3 regions of the Gordonia sp. 852002-50395_SCH5434458 genome follow, and region 3 is predicted to be linked to each of the others. Evidence: predicted binding sites of a transcription regulator. Region 3 holds the regulator's gene; each other region holds the start of a gene.
The links. Region 3 encodes LexA, which represses DNA repair genes until DNA is damaged. Its sites were predicted from a motif close to CGAACANNTGTTCG; they were not measured.
Positions count from the first base shown of each region.

Region 1: a site for LexA is predicted at 3,944-3,957, ahead of A5785_RS13545 (HNH endonuclease signature motif containing protein). Genes of this name have one in related genera too.
Region 2: a site for LexA is predicted at 2,177-2,190, ahead of A5785_RS09575 (DUF222 domain-containing protein). Genes of this name have one in related genera too.

Region 1 covers NZ_LZTC01000055.1:87,642-94,231, reverse strand. The annotation lists gene A5785_RS13575 (hypothetical protein) at 1-535, shown strand, start outside; gene A5785_RS13570 (DUF2945 domain-containing protein) at 563-766, opposite strand; gene A5785_RS13565 (sucrase ferredoxin) at 865-1,764, opposite strand; gene A5785_RS13560 (cupin domain-containing protein) at 1,761-2,987, opposite strand; gene A5785_RS13555 (hypothetical protein) at 2,997-3,251, opposite strand; gene A5785_RS13550 (mycothiol transferase) at 3,422-3,883, shown strand; gene A5785_RS13545 (HNH endonuclease signature motif containing protein) at 3,986-5,875, shown strand; gene A5785_RS13540 (amidase) at 6,002-6,590, opposite strand, start outside.
Region 2 covers NZ_LZTC01000040.1:266,607-273,196, forward strand. The annotation lists gene A5785_RS09560 (NDMA-dependent alcohol dehydrogenase) at 1-356, opposite strand, end outside; gene A5785_RS09565 (acyl-CoA-like ligand-binding transcription factor) at 512-1,132, shown strand; gene A5785_RS09570 (SCO6745 family protein) at 1,169-2,050, opposite strand; gene A5785_RS09575 (DUF222 domain-containing protein) at 2,212-3,837, shown strand; gene A5785_RS09580 (TetR/AcrR family transcriptional regulator) at 3,973-4,632, shown strand; gene A5785_RS09585 (MFS transporter) at 4,629-5,909, shown strand; gene A5785_RS09590 (neutral/alkaline ceramidase) at 6,020-6,590, shown strand, end outside.
Region 3 covers NZ_LZTC01000053.1:3,421-10,010, reverse strand. The annotation lists gene A5785_RS12680 (DeoR/GlpR family DNA-binding transcription regulator) at 1-248, opposite strand, end outside; gene ptsP (phosphoenolpyruvate--protein phosphotransferase) at 537-2,252, shown strand; gene lexA (transcriptional repressor LexA) at 2,298-3,038, opposite strand; gene A5785_RS23720 (LysM peptidoglycan-binding domain-containing protein) at 3,263-3,889, shown strand; gene nrdR (transcriptional regulator NrdR) at 4,034-4,582, shown strand; gene hrpA (ATP-dependent RNA helicase HrpA) at 4,556-6,590, opposite strand, start outside.

The DNA of each region.
Region 1 (6,590 bases), on a different contig from region 3:
AGAGTTCGGCCGCCGGTTCTTCGAGGTCGCCGTGACCGAGGAGCGGGTGGGGTCAGCGTTCTCCTCTATCACGGGTGGATCGTTCGACGTCGGTCCCATCCCGTCCGGCCCCGGTGGGCTCGCTCGCGTGACCGCGCACGTCGAGATCGGCGAGCCGCGCATCGCGCGCAACGTCGGGGAACTGATCACGTTCACCGTTGAGATCATGCTGACCATCGGTCTCGTCGTGGATCTGCGAGTCGACCGCATCAAGTACGACGTCGACGGGCTGATCACGCTACCGCTGACCGTTCGTGCCGCCGAGCCGTTGGAGTTGCGGATCGACGTCACTCCGCCACGGCCGAAAGACGTGATAGTCGGCGTCGCGTCGCACAACCTGCGTGGCGAATTCATCCGTGCCGTCGGTCAGGTCGACACCGAAATCAAGCGCTTCGTCGCCCAGCACGTGGCGGAAGAGATCGACAAGCCCGAGGTCAAAGCTGCTCGCATCATCGACGTCGGTGCCGAACTCGGTCGGGCCTTCGAAAATATGTGACCTGTCGAGAATGTGGGTACGGATCACTCACTTCTTGGTGAGCGACGACTCCTTGTGCGCCGCCTGCGATCCTGTCTTCGACGATTCGACAATCCAGTACGGGTCGTCGTCGCTAGCATTGAACTTCTGACCGTCGAAGGTGAATGGCGATGTGCGCTTTTCCTTCGCGTGCCCATGCGTCGGTCCCTGGGACGTATTCCATTCGACGGTGTCGTTCTTGTTGATTCCCATGAGTCGAGCATGCGCGCTCACCGACGCCGACGGCGCTCGTCGACGTGGGTGACGCGTGCTCGATACGTCGCCGACCACCGATCGATACAGGGTCACGGTCAGGTCGCGGCGACCTGTCCGAAGGCGATGGAGTCCAGCGTGAACTGCCGTACGCGTCCAGCGACATTCGCTTCACACATCGAGAACAGCGGCTCGGAGAACTCCTCACCGAGCACCACGTCGACGGGGCCGACGTGGCCCGTCAGACGGACGTGGATCCGCCCATCGACGTGTGTGACGTCGATCGGCGCGAACGAGTCGATGCGGTCATCTCCGGTCTCGACGCGGGCGAAGTGCTGTGCGGCCTGCACGGCGTGGGGGAGTGACGTACGTCCACGCAGTAGCGAATCCACAAGGCGCCCTTGGGTGTAGAGCTCAACGATGGACGCTGGGTCGACGGCGGTGTCGAGTCTTCCGTAACAGAGACCGTGCGGAAGGATCAGCCCTGTCGCGGCGAAACGGTCACCACCGAGGTGTGAACACTCCCACGTCCACTCCGGATACGCCGACGCGATCGATGCTGTCGCGGCCCGACCCCGAACTGCACAGCACTGGTCATGCTTACCGTGCGCGCACACTGCGACGAGAGGTTCGGTCGATGGAGCGCCGTCGGACCCGTCGAGCGCGAGGTCGAGATAGCCTGCAGGACCGTCGACTTCGCCAGCGTGCACGCTTTCCGCTCCCGGCGTGGAGTCCACGATGAACCAACGCCACCGTGGTGTTTGCGGTCGGCGTCCCGGTCGTCGAATCGCGACAATCCGCATGCGCTGCTTCTCGACCCGACGCACGATGCTCAGACCGAGGTCGGGGTCGATGATGGACGGCGATTGCAAGAACGCCGAATGTCCCCACGCACCACCGAGTTCGAGCAGGACCCACAATGTTCCCGCCGAGGCTGTGCCGTAGATCGGATCACCGCGCTCCGCGGATTGCACGCTACACGGAGGACGACGGGTCATCCGGTTGGAACCGATCCACTCTCGAGAACGACGACGCCCTCACGAAGCAGTCTGCGAATCAGCACGAGGCTGTCGGCGGCGTCGAGTCCCGGTAGTTCACCCGCGGTGACGGTGGCTCCGGATACTGCGGCCTCGAGTGCCTCTGTGCAGTAGTCGGGGAAGCTGATGGTCCGATCGGGAAGGCGAATCTCGGTACGTTGCAACGCACGACGGACTTCGACGACGAGGCCGTGGCGTCGCCTCACCGTCGTGTGTTCGGTGAGTGAGTTGACTGCGTCGAGTGTGGCGAGCGGTCGAACTGCCACGGGTCGGGTTCGCTCGGCGTGGATCGTCGACAACCGCGCGGCGGTGCTTTCGGCCAGATCTGTTGTGTTGGCCTGCAATACGTCGATGACGGCAGCAATTGTCTTGGCTGCCAGCGCCGCTGACTCGTCGGGGTCGGTGAAGTCGGTACCCATCGGCAGCGCGGCGCGTAGCGATTCGACTGTGCCGAGTTGGTCGACGACCGCCCGGACCAGATCGAAGGCAGTGACAGCCGATACCCCGACCGTGAGATGAATCGACGTGTGGCCGAGAGCTTCTGCCGAGTGGAGCCATCCGCGCGGAAGGTACAGGGCGTCGCCGGGTTCGAGGACGGTGTCGATCACCGGCTCTTCGTGACTGCGCGCCTTGATTGCATCACGGTGGTCGGTCCAGGGTTGGTCGGCGAGGGGATCGGTGTGTACCGGGGCGTGAACCCGCCAGTGCTTGCGGCCGGAGATCTGGAGTACGAAGACGTCGTGTACGTCGTAGTGGGGATCGAAACCGCGATTTGCGGGTGGGGTGATGTAGGCGTTGGCCTGTACCGGGTGTCCGAGGTCGTCGACCATCCCACGCACAAAGTCGATGATGGGCGGCCACAGTCGGTGCAACCCCTGCAGAACGATCGTGGCACCAGAGGCGAACTGCGCCAGCACTTTTGCCGAATCGACCTGATCGGGCATCTCCGCACCGAAACCGGCCGGCCCGAGGTAGTTCTCTTTGCCTACCAGACCGCCTTCCTTGGCCATCCGGATGAACGGTGCACGCACCCCGCGCTCGGCGATCAACTCGTCGACGCGGCGCGGCGAGAGAAGATCGTCGAAGTCGCGGGGGAGCGCGTCCGATCTGCTGAGCAGAGGACGCCGACCCCAGTGATCACGCGCGAACGCGTCGGGGTCGATGGCGATGCAGCGGCTCAGCATTGTCGTCACTCAGGCGGTGCCGTCTGCGCCGCCGTCGTGTCCATCGGGGTTGGAGCCGCCGTCGGCTGGTCCTTCGCCGGGTGAGGCGGTGCCGTCTGCGCCGCCGTCGTGTCCGCCGGGGTTGGAGCCGCCGTCGGCTGGTCCTTCGCCGGGTGAGGCGGTGCCGTCTGCGCCGCCGTCGTGTCCGCCGGGATTTGAGCCGCCATCGGCAGGACCTTCACCCCCTGGGCTGGAGGTGGTGATGTCGTCGTCGTCGAGTGCCATGGGTAAACCCTTTCCTCGTTGGGAGTCGCTCGGTTGGCGACTCCACACTCCACTATGTCGATATGTGACGCTCTTGACGAGGATTCGTCGACGAGGCCCGAACTTCGTTACTGCGCCGAGATGGCGGTTCCTGCAAGATCACGACGATCCGAACGTGACACGCTATAGCGATGGATCTCTGGTTTGAGGCCGCTCGTGACACCGCTGATCGATGCTGGGACGGCGTTCTGACTGCGCTCGACGGCGTGGCCGATGCAGACCTCAACAGAAGCTTGCCGGTCGCAGGTTCCAACGCGCCATATGCGATCGTCCACCACTGCATCGAGATGGCCCGCTGGTGGCTGGGAACATTCGGGTGCGGAATGGATCTGCCCCGTGATCGGTCGCGGGAGTTCGACGCGACGGGAACGCGCGACGATCTCGTCATACGCATCGCGCAGGTCCGCGCCGATATGGATGTGTGGTCGACGCGCATGGTGCGCGACGGAATTGCGGGCCGCGATGCACGCGGAACACGCGCGAAGGTCGACCTCAACACCGTCACGCCTCAGTGGGTGGTGCTGCATGTCGTACACGACTTGGCCCAGCACCTGGGCCAGCTTCAGATCACCCGCGATCTGTTGAGCGCCTGAATCTGCGATCGAAAGCTCTTTCGAGTTTTCCTCGACGCTGTCGGTATTGTCGGGTAATGTAGAACACATATTCGACATGACGTGGGGCGGGGGTGGCGGCACGTGAACAGCAACAGCAATGACGTTGGGGCCGGTGGTGCGCCTTCGGCTTTGGCTACTGCTGCGGTGGGTTCGGCGGATGCTGTCGTGGCGGAGAAGCTGTCACGCCTTGCCGCGGTGCTGGACGAGTTGGCTGCCGTCGATGTGTCGTTGGTGTCGGATGCGGCGCTGGTCGAAGCCACCGTCGAAGCGGAACGCCTAGCACTGCGCACTGCGGGTGCGGTGACGGATCGTTTGATTGTGGAAGCCTCCGACCGCGACCTACCCCGCGCCCTGGGTTTCCGCGACATCCGGAACTTCATGGGCCACGGCCTGCACATCGGTGACCCCGCGGCCCGGCATCGGGTGATCGCGGCGACCGGCTCGTTCACCACGATCTGCGGTAACCGACTACCGCCGTCGTGTCCCACCCTGGCCGGCTATGTCGTCGAGGGTCGTGTCGCGGGCGCACATGTCCGTGCGGTGTTGGAGGTGCTGGAGGAGATCCCCGGTGAAGTGTCGGCCGAGACCAAAGCTGCCGCCGAAGCACAGATGGCCGGGTATGCGGTCCAATTCACGCCCGCCGAAATCACCAACCTCGGGTCACGATTGTTGGCGCACCTGGATCCGGATGGCACGCTGACCACCTCGAAAGATCGCAAACGTCGACGTCGCCTGTGGGTGAACCGGCAGAACGCGCAGTTGATGTCGCGATTGACCGCCGACCTCGATCCGATCGCCCGCGCACGGCTGGACACGGTGTTGGACGCGTGGGCCAAACCGGGCATGAACAATCCGGACGACCCGGAGTCGCCGGTCGGGCCGATCACGACCGCGAATGCTGAACAGGTCGCGGCGGCCGCGCTGCGTGATGAACGCTCACCAGCGCAACGCAACCACGACGCCTTCTCCGCACTCCTGCAGCAAGTACTTGAATCAGGGATGTTGGGCAACACCCACCGGGGGTTACCGATCCAGGTCATCGTCACCACCAGCCTGCACGAGTTGGAAGCGCAGGCGGGGATCGCGCAAACCACGTCCGGAACACTGCTCCCGATCGGTGATGTGATCGAGATGGCCGCCTCGGCCGGGGCGAGCCAGTATTTGGCGGTGTTCGGTGAGCACACCAGCGTGCCCCTGTATTTCGGTCGGTCGAAGCGGATCGCGTCGCTGGGGCAACGGTTGGCCTCGTTCGCCTCACCCGGCGGGAAGATGTGTTCGGCCCCGGGCTGTAATCAGCCCGCGAGCAGGGTGCAGATGCATCACGCCGCGAAAGACTGGGCCGACGGCGGCTTGACCGATATCGACCAACTCGTCCCGGCATGCGATGTGCACAACCGGAGAGTCGGCCCGAAACCTGGCCAGTTCACCACCCGCATGATCACCGACGGCCCCGACACCGGGCGGGTTGCGTGGCGGCTCAACGCCAAGCCCGGTATGCCGGAGAATCCGGAACGCATCAACCGCATCGCGGACGTTAAAGCTGATTTCCGCGACTACCTTGCCGCCGAACACACCAACAACGAAGCAGCAGCGGCTGCACGCGCGGCCGGTACCGGGACCGGGATCGCCTCGGACACAGCCGATACCGGGATCGTCGCGCGAGCCTCCGGTACAGCGGACGCCGAGATCGTCGCGGACGCAGTCGGCGCCTGGATGGTGTCGCCGACATCGATGCCGGACCCGCCCCGCGGGCGGGTCGAGCTCGCGTTGGTGGGCGCAATGCCCTCCGGCGACACCGTTCGTCTCAGCTCGCGGGTCGACATCCGATGGAACCTCGCTGATCCACCCGACCCCGAGCCACCCACAGACCCGGACGCGCCAACGGGCCCAGCTCCACCAGGCGGCCTCATCGCACCCCACGGCGTCGACCCGCCAGACAGCCTCGGCCCACCGCTGGCCGACGCCGCCTGACCACCGCGCCATCCCGGGCGAACCGTCGAATCTGGTTGTGCCGCAACCCGTCTACACCCCGCCACCACGCATCGGTGGCGGGGCAGACGTGGTCGCTCGGGGCAGGTCCCAGTAGAGGGAGCGTGGTCAGATGCCGTCCACGATCACATATTCGGCGTTGGCTGCGCCGTTCGATGACGTCGCGATTGCTGTCACGAGTGCGCCGTACGGGATGCGCCACGCGGAGTGTTGTCGCTTGAGCTCGGCTGCGGGAATCTCGACCGATGCTGTGAAGCTCGATCCCTCGCGGTCGATCGGAACAGCATCTCCGTCGACGAACACCTGTAGCAGGTCGGCGTCGGATGACCCCGAGATCTCGATGACCGCAAACTGCGCATCGCGTCGAGCGGATGCTGTCAGTTCTAGCGCTGGGACGTCGCCGCCGGCCTCGGCGCCCGGGCGCATCAGGGGGCGCATCAGTGAAGGGAGCTCCGGCGTCGAGGTAGGGGCGGTGCGGCGTCGAGACGCGTGCTCGTAGGCCCAGCCGTAGGCGAGTAGGGCGTTGTCGTCGTAGGCGCGTCCGGCGAATGTCAGGTTCACGGGCATTCCGATGTCACTCATCGTGCCCATCGTGACGTTGACAGTCGGAATGCCGTAGTGACGGATCATGGTGTTGCCGGTCGACACCCACACCCCGTTTGCCATGGCACGTTCGTGTGATTCCGGATTGGTGTCG
Region 2 (6,590 bases), on a different contig from region 3:
TCCATCTGGTGCCCGATCATGATCAGCGCACCGTTGTCACAGAGGTTCTGCATGCCGGCCGCGCACCAGCGGCATCGGCCGCACGAGGGGATGAACGACGTGAGAACGTGGTCCCCCACCTCGAATCCCGTGACGCTCGGACCCACCTTGCGAACGATTCCCGAACCCTCGTGCCCGCCGACGACGGGTAGGTGCCCAGCGGTGATATCGCCGTGCGAAATGTGATCGTCGCTGTGGCACAAGCCCGTTGCGACCATTTCGACGAGCAGTTCGCCTTCTTTCGGTTCGTCGAGTTCGAGCTCCTCGACCGACCATTCACCCGGCGCCTCACGCAGGACAGCGGCTCGTGTTCTCATTTCTTCCTCCTTCATCCACACCGTTCGACGATGTGATCTGCCTCTCATTGGGGAGGATATGACACAGGGTGACAAAACCGGTTCGATTTCGCCGAAATCGGCAAGCGAGCGCCGCCGACAAGGCCGAACGACGCCCATGCGCCATGATGGTGGTCATGGGTTCCGACGAACGGCACGCGCTCGACCCCGTCGATTCACCCGTCGATCGCGGCGGTCGCCCCGCCATGACCAGCCCGCACGAACTCGCGGCCCAGGCACAACGTCTGTTCATCGAGAACGGCTTCGACCAGACGAGCGTGGAGGAGATCGCCGCGACCGTCGGCGTCAGCCGTCGAACCTTCTTTCGCTACTTCCCCACCAAAGCCGACGTGATCTGGGTGGAGTCGGAGAATGAACACGCCCTGTTCGAGCAACTACTCGACGACGCTTCGCCCGACATATCACCGTGGGCCGCCGTCACCGCGGCGTACATCGCCACACTCGACCACGGACGCGCAGAAGACGACTGGGCCAGACACCGCGCCCGGTTGATTCTGTACGAGCCCGCGGTGCAGGCGCAGGCCAACCAGGTCTTCCGACGGTGGCGCGTCACTGTCACACGGTTCGTCGCCACGCGCACCGACAAGAGCGACGAGAGCGCCTACGCGCGTGCTGCCGGCCATGCGGCGGTTGCCGCTTCGATTGCGGCACATGAGCATTGGCTCACCCACACCGAGCTGTCGATCAGCGAGTGCATGCGAATACTGTTCGACGCCCTCGAACCCCACGACCGATAGGACGCTCACGAGACAGGTTCGAGCGCCTGCGGGGTGCTACTTCTTCTTTGTTCCGGGAAGCACGCCCGCGTCGATCACGGCCTTCACGAACGGCCGGGAACGCTCGAGTAGCTCGTCGACATCCTCACTCGCCCATGCCGATCCGGTGATGGCATCCGTCTCGGCTTCGATCGCGCGGTAGAGATCGAGACCGGCAGCAGTCAACTCGTGCTCATCGTCGTCGATTCTGGTGGCAAGCCCGCGCTCGACGAGCCTGGCAACCGAAGCCTCCCACGCCTCGTCCGACCATCCGCGGGTCAACTGAGCGAGTCGTCGACCCAATGCTCGACGTCGAATTGTCGGGTCCGGCAGCGTTGCTTCGTGGAAGGTTGCCGCGTCGATTCCGTCGAGACCGTTCTGGACGAGGACCGCAATGTGGTTGTCTCCCCGCCACTCTCGCAGTACGGACAGCGCGTGCCAGAGCGCGAGGTGCGGAGAATCCGGCGGTGTCAGCGCCGCCCACGCCGAGGCCAATGGCCTACCTCCCATCGGGAGACTCGATGCGATCTCTTGGTAACGCTCTGCGAGAGAAGCCAGTTCAGGTTCGACGACCCGCTCGCCCAGTATTTCGCGGAACTGGGCGTCGAGCATCTGCTCTCGACGCGCGGCAACCTTGTCGAGACCGACCTTGCGCGCGGACTCCCACGCGTTGGTGATGAGTTCGGGCGCGAAGTTGTAGAACGACGAGACGACGACCGGGGCGGCGCAATCGCCGAGTGGAGCCCCTCGCGCTCCTACGTAGAAGGCGTGCGGGTCGAGGCTCAGATCACTCTGTGCCTCAGCGAGTCTCGGGTTGAAGTAGGCGAGGACGTGGAACGGTTCGAGTGTTTCGTACGCCAGCCTGGCGCGGGCAGCTGCGGTGTCGTCGACTGTGACCATGTGCTCCACCCTCGCGGTCGGGAAGGCGTCGAGTCAAGAATGAAGTCTACGGGGCCGGCCCGGGCAGTACCCAACAGGCGGAAAGATTCTCCTTGACATGTCCGATTTGACGGGTACGTTGGAAATAGAACGTCAGTTCGACACCGGAGGCGGGGGCGGGCATGGGGACCGAGAGTTCAGACATCCACGAGGGACACCTGGCCGGCGAGGCTGCTGCGCCGAATCCCGTTGCGCTGTATGAGCAATTGCACGCATTGCTCGATCAGATCGACGACGTCGACACCAGCGGTGCAACGGAAGCCGAGGTGGCGGCCATGGCGATCGAACACGAGCGTGCGGCGCGCAGGATGATCTCGATCGGCAACAGTCGAATCATGGATGTGTCCAATCGTGCGGCGTATCGCGCTGTCGGCACACACTCGTTGTCGGACTTCATGATGGGCGCGTTGCGCCTGCACGACGCAACCAAGCGCAGGCGGCAGATCCTGGCACTCAACGAGACCTTCACGATCACCGGCGACACGATGCCCCCGCTCTACCCGCTGCTCGCCGACGCACTGCGCAGCGGCACGCTCGGTGCCGATCACCTCACCGCAGCACTCACCGTGCTGAACAAGATTCCGGAGGGCATCGATGCGGAGCAACTGACCCGCGCCGAAGCCGAAGTCGCCGAGTTCGCACAGAAGCTAGCGCCACGCCAGATTCTCGCCGCCGGTAATCGTCTGCTCGCCTACCTCGACCCGGACGGCACGATCACCGACGACAACGACCGCAAGCGTCAGCGCCGACTCACCGTCGACAATCAAGACACACAGTCGATGTCACGAATCCTCGGCACCCTCGATCCCACGACCCGCGCGATGCTCGATACAGCACTCGCAGCGTGGGCAGCACCCGGAATGAACAATCCCGACGACGAGGCCTCGCCCACCGGCAGCAACGAGTTCGCCGATGTGGACGCGCTCAAGGAGGCAGCGGCCCGCGACACTCGCACCCAGTCGCAACGCAACCACGACGCGCTCTCCGCGATTCTCAGGGCGGTCCTCGACGGCGGGCTGCTCGGCGCCAGCCATCGCGGACTTCCGCCACACCTCGTCGTACGCATCTCCGACACTCAGCTCCGCGAGTACGCGGGATTCGGACAGACCACCACCGGCGCCGACATCCCGATGCCCGACCTGATCCGTTTGGCCGCACAATCGGTCATGCACCTGGCGGTGTTCTCCGAGCACACCGGTGCGCCCCTCTACTTCGGCACGGCCAACCGCCTCGCGAACGAGTCTCAGCGGTTCATGCTGTTCGCGAACTACGGTGGATGCTCAATGCCCGACTGCCCCCGCCCCTTCAGCCACTGCGAAATCCACCACGCCGAACAGGATTGGGCGAAGGGCGGACGCACCGACATCGACGAGCTCGCACCGGCCTGCGGACCCCACAACCGCGCGGTCGGCGACGGTCCCGGGCAGTTCACCACAGAGAAGATCCCCGACGGCACCGACCGCGGGAGATACGGTTGGCGCTCCAACCCGGACCCGGCATTCCCCGGGAAGCCTACTGCGCTGCGCACCAACAACATTCACGATCTCGACGCGATCATCGACGACAAGCTCGAGCGGTGGCGAGCCGAGCTGACGCCAGCAGCCGCGGTAGATGAATCCCCAACTCCACCGCCTGCAAATCCGCAACCCATCGACGGCTACACCTACCCCGAGGACGTCGCCGACGAGATCGTGCGCATGCTGCACGACGGCACCCTGATCGCCATCGGCGAACTCGAACCCGCCTGACGGCGGCGCCGATTGCGGCGCGGTTAAATCGCCGCGCTCCTGTTGCGGATTTCGAGCGAATCCCGCACATTTGTCGACAGTTGATCGTATGGTCAACTCGCCACGACAGATGACCAGGGGGATTCGTTGCGTCGAATGACTTTCGAGGACCGGCGGCAAGCGCTGGTCGATGCCGCAGTCCGCGTCATCGCACGAGATGGGCTGGCCGCTGCGACGACCAGGGCGATCGTCGGCGAGGCAGGGATGCCTCAGGGCGCGCTCTTCTACATCTTCTCGTCCCGCGATGCGCTGATCACCGAGGTCATCACACACATCACCGAGCAGGAACGCCTCACCGCGGTGTTGTCTGCCGACATGGTCGCCGACGACGCGAGCCTCCACGAGGTGCTCAGCGAGGCCATGCTCGGCTACCTGCGCATGCTCGAGGAAGACCCAGCGCGTGAGCTCGCACTCCTTGAGGTGGCAACACACGCGATCCGCCACGACCGCGCGGCCGTGAACAAGCAGTGGCAGACCTACCGCAGCGCTGTCGCCGACGCGCTGAGTTATCTGGCCGAACGCATGTCGATCACGTGGGAGCTACCGCTGACGCAGGTCGCACACCTGGTGACCTCTGCGATAGACGGTCTCACGCTGTCGTGGTTGACCGACCGGGACACCGAGGCTGCGCGTCGAAACATCGACGTACTCGCGACCGCAATCGTCACACTCGCCGCTCCGACGGCGGACCCGACATCATCACCGACCCCGGCACCGGCAACAACACCGACGTCGCCGGAAACCGACGCACGGTGACCCTCGACCACGACGCCCACCACAGTTCGACGACGCCGTGGCAACGCGTTTCGTCGAAGTGGATCGGCCTCTTCGGACTCTCGTGGCTCGGCATCTGGCTCGCGCAACTCGCACCGTTCCAGCTCACCCTTCCCAACCAGATCAACGACTGGCTGGATATCGGCACCAATGTCGACGAAAGCAATTGGAAGCAAAGCGTTCTCACGTTCGGCGTGGTATCGGGAATCTCTGCGGTGTTCGCGCTCGTGGCATTTCCCCTCACCGGTTCGCTGTCGGATCGCACGACGAGCCGATACGGACGGCGTCGACCATGGATCGTCGGCGGTACGGCGTTGTTCGCGGCGGGACTCATCGCACTTGGTTTCTCCGACAACATCATTGCGATCACCATCGGGTGGTGTGCCACGCTGACAGGCTTCAGTGCCGTGTCGGCGGCGCTGACCGCTTTGATCAGCGATCAGGTTCCGGTTTTCCAACGCGGCGTCGTATCGAGTTGGGTGTCGGCCCCGCAAGCGATCGGCGTGATCATCGGTATCGCACTGGTGTCGGCGTTCGGCCTCGGATTTCTCCCGTCGTACGCACTCTTCGCGGTCTTGCTGATCGCCTGTGTCGCACCGTTCGTGCTGTACCTGAACGATCCGCCCAACCCGCGACACGACAAGGGTCGGATCAGTGTCCGGGCCGTCGTATCCGAGTTGTGGATCTCGCCGCGTGAGCATCCCGATTTCGGATGGACACTACTCGGCCGCGTGTTGGTGAATCTTGGTAACGCCCTTGGTACTTCGCTGCTCTTCTTCTTCCTGAAGTTCGGCATCCACTCCACCGACGCCGACAATGACATCTTGCTGGTGACAGCGGTCTACATGGTGTTCGTCGTCATCAGTGCACTGGTGTCGGGCAAGCTGAGCGACGTCGTCGGGAGACGAAAGCCATTCGTCCTCGCCGCAGGTGTCTCGCAGGGCGCGGCGGCGGTCTGCATCGCTGTGGTCGCCAACCTCCCCATGACGATGGTCGCGGCAGCGCTGCTCGGCGCCGGCTTCGGCGCCTTCCTCGGTGTCGACCAGGCACTGGCGACCCAGGTCCTCCCCGACGCCGAGCACAACGGCCAGGACCTGGGAATCATGAACATCGCGATGGCCGTCCCGCAGGCACTCGGACCTCTGGTCGGCGCCGCGATCGTCGAAGCAACCGGCGGTTTCACCGGATTGTTCGTCGCCTCAGCGATTTTCGGAATCCTCGGCGGCGTGTCGGTTCTACTGGTGCGCAGCGTGCGTTGAGCCGAAGAGACCTGCCGTCATACCCGTTCACCCGAAACATATTTCACTGACCCACAACGCATCCCATTCATCCATGCATTCGAATGTCCACATTTCACCAGGGGGTTGAGATGAGCACCAACGCATCCCGCGGAACACCGCATCACACGTCACACGACGACGCAGCTCCGAACGGAGTGACCCGACGGGGGTTCCTCGGTGCCTCCGCGGGAGCCGTCGGAGCGGGCGTGGTCGGGATCGCCATGACAGGCGCACTCGGAGCCGGAACTGCAACGGCCGCACCGTCGTCGGGCTACCTGGTGGGGGCGGGCAAGGGTGATCTCACCGGCGCCATCGCGGGCCAGGGAATGATGGGATACTCCGACCTGAGCCAGGTGGCCACCGGTCTGTTGCAACGCGTGTGGGCGCGCGCCTACATCATCGCCGACGTCGCGTCGGGTAAGCGAATCGTATTCGTCAACGCCGATCTTGCCTGCCTGTTCGAGTCCCACCACGTCGGCGTGATGAACGAATTGCGCCAGCGATTCGGCAACCTCTACACCGAAGAGAACGTCAATCTCAACGCCACCCACAATCACAACTCGTGCGGCGGAACGGCCTGGGACTACGCGTATGTCCTTGCAGCACTCGGACATCGGGAGAACTCGTATCGCGCAGAGGTGGCCGGCCTCGTCGACGCAA
Region 3 (6,590 bases):
GCTGCCTTCTCTGCGGTGTGGGAGGACTCGCGTTGGGCGAGTCCCAGCTCGTTGACTACCTCGACCGTCCCGGCCTTGACTGCTCCGCCGTGGACGCGCTGCACGCTACCGCTGCGCTCGAGCACTGCGAGGTCGCGGCGCACGGTTTCACTCGTCACGTCGAACCTGTCGGCGAGAGCTGTCACGGATGCGCGACCGTGCGCGCGCACCTGATCGGCTATTGCTCGCTGTCGCTCTTCGGCGTACACCTGTCGACTCCGATCTGTGGTGTGTGGCTCACCTTCCGGCGAACCATCTGTGGGGTCTGTGTTCTGTGGATCTGGCTTCTGCGGATCTGTGTTCTGTCGGATCTGTGTTCTGTGGATCACCGCGTGATTGGTTCTGTGTGGGATTCGATGTTGATATATCTGTGTTTACGCCCGTGTGTGTTGACAAGTCAAGCGTTTCGAGTAACTTTGATCACAGAAATTCACGACGCCGGGTATTCCTCACAGATCACCGCACCCGGCCGATCGACCCGGAAGGCAGCAGACGCAATGGAGAATCACCTGGTAACGGAGAATCGGGTCACCATGAACGGTCAGGGAGAGTTGACGGGAACACCCGTCGTCGCGGGGTTTGCCTACGGGCCGGTGTTGTGGCCGGGTGGGCGCGTCGAGTACGACGAGACGTCACTCGGCACTGATCGCGTCCTCGCCGAGGGCGAGCGGGACACGGAGTCGGAACGTCTCGTCGCCGCCGCGGCAGTCGTCGCGGGCAGACTGCGTGATCGCGCATCACACGCGTCGGGAGCTGCGGCCGAGGTTCTTGCCGCGACCGCCGGGTTGGCCGAGGATCGGGGATGGATCGGTGCGGCAAAGTCCCGTGTCGCGAAGGGGGCGTCGGCACCTGCTGCCGCAGTCGCGGCCACGGCGCAGTTCTCCGAGATGTTCGCCAAACTCGGCGGGTTGATGGCAGAGCGGATCACCGACCTCAACGACGTGCGTGACCGGGTGGTCGCCGAGTTGCTCGGCCGGCCGGAGCCGGGAATTCCGACGCCGAGCCAACCGTCGATCCTCTTCGCGGACGACCTCGCTCCCGCGGATACCGCGGGGCTCGATCCCGCTGTGATCGTCGGGCTGGCCACGCGTCTCGGCGGACCGACCAGTCATACCGCCATCATCGCGCGTCAATTGGGCATCCCGTGCGTGGTCGCCGTGGCTCGATTGAGTGAGATCACCAGCGGCACAATGGTTTTGCTCGACGGCGGTGCGGGGTCGATCACCGTCGAACCGGAGGAGTCCGAGGCGCGCGAACTCGTCGAGCGCAGTGTTGCGGAGGCAGCGCTTGTTGCTGCGTGGCGTGGCCCTGGCCGGACTGCTGACGGCACCGACGTCGCCATCCTGGCGAATGTCGCCGATGGTGTGTCGGCGCGTCGCGCGGCCGATGCGCCGGTCGAGGGGATCGGGCTGTTCCGCACCGAGTTGGCATTTCTCGACCGGGCAGAGGAACCCGATGTCGACGAGCAGACACGTCTGTACCGCGACGTGTTCGAGGCGTTCGCGGGCCAAAAAGTCGTCATCAGAACGCTCGACGCCGGCTCGGACAAGCCGCTGGCCTTCATCGAGCACCCGGACGAGGCGAACCCCGCACTCGGCGTGCGCGGTAACAGAATCGGCGATGACCACCCCGAAATCGTGCGAACTCAACTCGACGCGATCGCGCGCGCGGCAGAAGCATCCGGCACGACGCCGTGGGTCATGGCACCGATGATCGCCACGGCCGCAGAGGCTGCACAGTTCGCCGATCTCGTCCGTCAGCGTGGTCTGACGGCCGGCGTGATGATCGAGATCCCTGCAGCGGCAATTCTGGCGCCGGCGATCCTGGCCGAGGTCGACTTCGTGTCGATCGGAACCAACGACCTCACGCAGTACACGATGGCCGCCGACCGGATGTCGGCAGAACTTGCCGAACTGACCGACCCGTGGCAACCCGCGGTGCTCGCACTCATCTCGCAGGTCGCGACCGCCGGCGCCCAGCAGGGCAAACCCGTCGGCGTCTGTGGTGAGGCCGCGGCCGACCCGTCGCTCGCGTGTGTGCTCGTCGGACTGGGAGTCACCTCGCTGTCGGCGGCTCCGGCGGCGACAGCAGCAGTCGGGGCGAAGCTGTCGACGGTGACCATGGAGCAGTGCCGAGCCGCGGCCGCTGCCGCGCTTGCCACCTCGAGTCCGGCACTCGCCCGACGTGCCGCAGCCGAAAAACTCGACCACTGATACAGACCCCGCTGGTCAATGACCTGCGGGGCCCGGTTCAGCGCATCACACCCGGCGCATGACCGTCACGACCTTGCCGAGGATGGCGGCGTCGTCGCCGGGGATCGGATCGAAGAGCGGGTTGTGCGGCATCAGCCAGACGTGGCCGTCTTTGCGTTTGAAGGTCTTCACCGTCGCCTCGCCGTCGATCATCGCTGCGACGATGTCGCCGTTGTCGGCGACATTCTGCTGACGTACGACAACCCAGTCGCCGTCGCAGATCGCGGCGTCGATCATCGATTCGCCGACGACGCGCAGCAGGAACAACGAGCCCTCACCGACGAGCTCACGCGGGAGCGGGAAGACGTCTTCGACCGCCTCCTCCGCGAGAATCGGACCGCCCGCCGCGATACGGCCGAGTACCGGAACGAACGTGGGGGTCGGGAGATCTCCGTTGATGGCATCGGAGTGATGTGCATCGGGAGCCTCGGAGACGTTGACCGCTCGCGGACGGTTGGCGTCGCGCTTCAGCAGGCCCTTGCGCTCGAGAGTGCGCAACTGGTGTGCCACTGATGAGGTGGACGTGAGGCCGACGGCGTCGCCGATCTCTCGGATGCTCGGCGGATATCCACGCTCGCGTACCGACTTTCGGATCACATCGAGGACGCCACGCTGGCGATCGGTGAGTGTTGCCTCGGCGACGGCCGGATGGATCGGTGTCTCCTCGCCGCCTCCGCTCTTCTTGCCTTCGACGCTGCGACCGTTGCCCTTGGGCGACGTCGGGCTGCGTCGTGACTTCTCTGTCATCGGTTCCGTCCTTCCTGATGTTGATGCGGCTGCTGTTGTGAACCGGCTGCTGTTGTGGAGCAGGTGGTGGGGTGCGTCTTTCATCCATCGTCTGGCGCCGACAGTAGCGGAGGCCACTGACAACATCAAACATTTGTTCGACGTGTCGCAGGACTTTGTCGGACCCCTCTGGTAGAACTCGAACATCAGTGCATCGAACGCTTGATCGACCATTGGAGGTAGCGATGACCAGCTTGATGACCAACCCGGTGACCCGCACGATTCCCAGCCCGTCGAGTGCATCCGCGGCAACACCGCCGACCACCCGATCTGCAACGCCCCGACCTGCGTCGACGACGCGTTCTCGAGTTCACCGCGCCACGGTGGTCAGTGGACGCGCATCGTCGAATGCCGTGCGTAGCGAAGAGCTGCGTGTGGCGGGACATGTTCGAACAAGTGAGGTCCGACGGGCCGGCGCGGACGTCTCGCCGCAGCGCCGACGTCGGATTGCGTTCGATCACGGCACCTCTACACGTCCGGCAGGCACGCGATGCGCCGGTGGCGTCGGCGAGATGGTGGCTGCCCGTCGCCGGCGCGCAGCGGTCTTGGCGGTGCTCGCCGGAGTCGGGTTGGCGCTGACCGTGTGGGTCGTCGGGACCGTCGGTGCCGACTACCAGCGGGCGAGCATGCCGTCGTCGACCTCCACGCAGGTGGTCCACGTGCGTTCCGGTGAATCGCTGAGCTCGATCGCGGCGCGGGTCGCGCCCGATATGCCGCGTCAGACCGTCATCGACGAGATCATTGACCTCAACGATCTGCCGTCGAGCGGGCTGCGCGTTGGCCAACCGCTGGTCACACCCGCGTACCGCTGAGCGCTGGCGGTATTCTCGATGTCACAGGGTCCAGTCGGAAACCGACACGGTCACCGCTGCGGTCTCGCTTCCGCCGGTCGTCAGACGATCGGACCAAGCCAGATCGACGGAGCCGCTGCGTCCCGAGATTCGCACGAGGACTACATGCGCTGCCCGTTTTGCAAGAACGAAGACACCAAGGTCGTCGATTCGCGTGTCGCCGATGAGGGGCAGGCGATCCGCCGACGTCGCGCGTGCAGCGAATGTGGGCGACGTTTCTCCACGGTTGAGAGTGCTGTTCTGGCAGTCGTGAAGCGCAACGGAGTGACCGAGCCGTTCAGCAGAGAAAAGGTGATGCGCGGGGTGCGCCGCGCGTGCCAGGGACGTCACGTGAACGAAGACGATCTCGCACAGTTGGCTCAGCAGGTCGAAGACGCGGTGAGATCGTCGGGTTCCGCTGAGATCCCCAGCAACGAGGTCGGTCTGGCCATTCTCGGCCCGCTGCGCGACCTCGACGAGGTGGCATATCTACGTTTCGCCTCGGTCTATCGCTCATTCGATTCGCTCGAAGACTTCCAGCGTGAGATCGACGACCTCCAGGGCAACCTCACCGGTTCCCACGAAGGCGCAGACGACCTCGACACCCCGCCCACAGCCGACTCAGCGACCAGTCCAGCGCGTCCGGTCTCAACCGAGTCGGTCAAGAGCTCGTAGCGCCCGCTTCTCCGAAATGGGATAGGCGGTCCCGAGCTTCTGGGCGAAGAGGCTGACCCGAAGTTCCTCGACAATCCACTGCGCTTCCTCGCTGACGGCGTCTCGGCGCGATTCGGGAAGCTGAGTCAGGCGCTGGTTCCAGCGCTCGGTGACCCTGTCGATGGCGGCCATTCCATCGCGGTCGCGAGTGGCTGCGGCAGGGAGTTGCTCGAGACGCTGCCGTGCGGCGGTCAGGTATCGCGGAACGTGCTGCAGGTGTTCGCGTGCCGTGGCCAGGACGAATCCGTCGAAGACCAGATTGCTGAACTGTTCGGCGACGTCGTCGCATGCTGTTTGACCTGAATGGCGGTCGATCTCGGCACGTAGGGGAGCCACCTCGCGCAAGACCTCGACGGCGAGTGCGAAGTACTCCGGCGCCGCCGCTGAGATGCGCGGTCGCAGTGTCGAGACGAGCTCGTCGAAGGCCGACGGCGTGCGGATCGAGCCCAGATCGACTGTTGCGGGAGCGATGTCGCGAATCGCCCTGCGGGTGCAGTCGGAATACAGCGCGTCGGGCGATGCGTAGGGACTCTGACTCAGTGCCAGTCGATCGGCCGGGTCGAGCCCGGCGCTGATCTTGCGTGAGAGTGGCGCGATCGCGTGGTCGAGCAGTTCGATGACGGCACCGTGCAGTTGCGTACGGCGTTGTGCGTCCGACGTCGCGAGCGTCCGTGCCACCCCACGGTTGCGCTCTCCGTCGACAACCTCGAGTGACGGATAGCGTGTGATCTGTTGTCCGGCAACGGTATCGACGCTCGACTCGGCAAGTGTTCCGATTCCGTCGGCCGTCCACGTCGTGTACACCCGACGCGGCGTCGGCGCGGGCGCGTCGCCCTCGACGCGTCGACGGAGGTCGGCGAGGGACTTGCCGGTGGCGACCGACTCCTCTCGCTCGTCGATCACGACGAAGTTCATCCGAAGGTAGGCGGGGAGTCGCTCGGGAGCGAAGTCGTCGGCCGCAATCGTCTGCCCGGTGATCGTCGCCAGTTCACGCGCGAGGCCGGTGGTGAGTGGCTCTCGGCGTGGGGTGAGGCGAGACAGCGCGAGATCGGCGAATCGCCCGGCAGGGGCCATCGTTTTGCGGATGGTCTTGGGAAGTGTCTTGATCAACTCGGTGGCGAGTTCGCTGCGCATTCCCGGGACCAGCCAGTCAAAACCAGCAGGGCGCACGTGCCGCAGCAGTGGACGCGGAATGAGTACGGACACACCGTCATCGGGCGCGCCGGGCTCGAACCGGTAGCGCAGACGGTAGCGGGTATCGCCCTGTTGCCACTCGCCGGGATAGTCGGCATCGGCGACGTGGACGTCGGCGGCGACGTCTTCCGGGGTGAGGTCGAGCAGCGCCTGGTCGGCTCGGCGCGCCTTCTTCCACCACGTGTCGAAGTGGCGTGCCGAGGTGACCTCGGCGCCGATGCGATGGTCGTAAAAGTCGAACAGTTGGTCTTCGGTGATCACCACGTCGCGGCGTCGGGCACGGTGTTCGACTTCGGCGGCGTCGGACAGCAGCGCCCGATTGCGTTCGAAGAACGGATGATTCGTCTTCCAATCGCCTTCGACGAGGGCGTGCCGGATGAACATGTCGCGCGCCGCCGCGGGGTCGATGGGGCCGTAGTCGACGCGGCGTCGGGCCACCAACGGGACGCCGTAGAGCGTCGCACGTTCGTATGCCATCGTCGCACCGCGCTTCGACGACCAGTGCGGCTCGCTGTATGTGCGTTTGACCAGGTCGCCTGCGAGTCGTTCGGCCCACAGCGGGTCGATTCCCGCGACGGTGTGCGCGAAAAGTCGTGACGTTTCCAGGATCTCGGCGGCCATCAGGAACGCGGGCGGCTTCTTGGAGAGTGACGAGCCGGGGAAGATCATCAGGGTCGTGTTGCGTGCGCCGGTGTACTCCCGACCCTCGGCGTTTCGCGCGGCGATGTTGCTCAGGAGCCCGGACAGTATCGCCTGGTGGATCGCATCGGTGTGG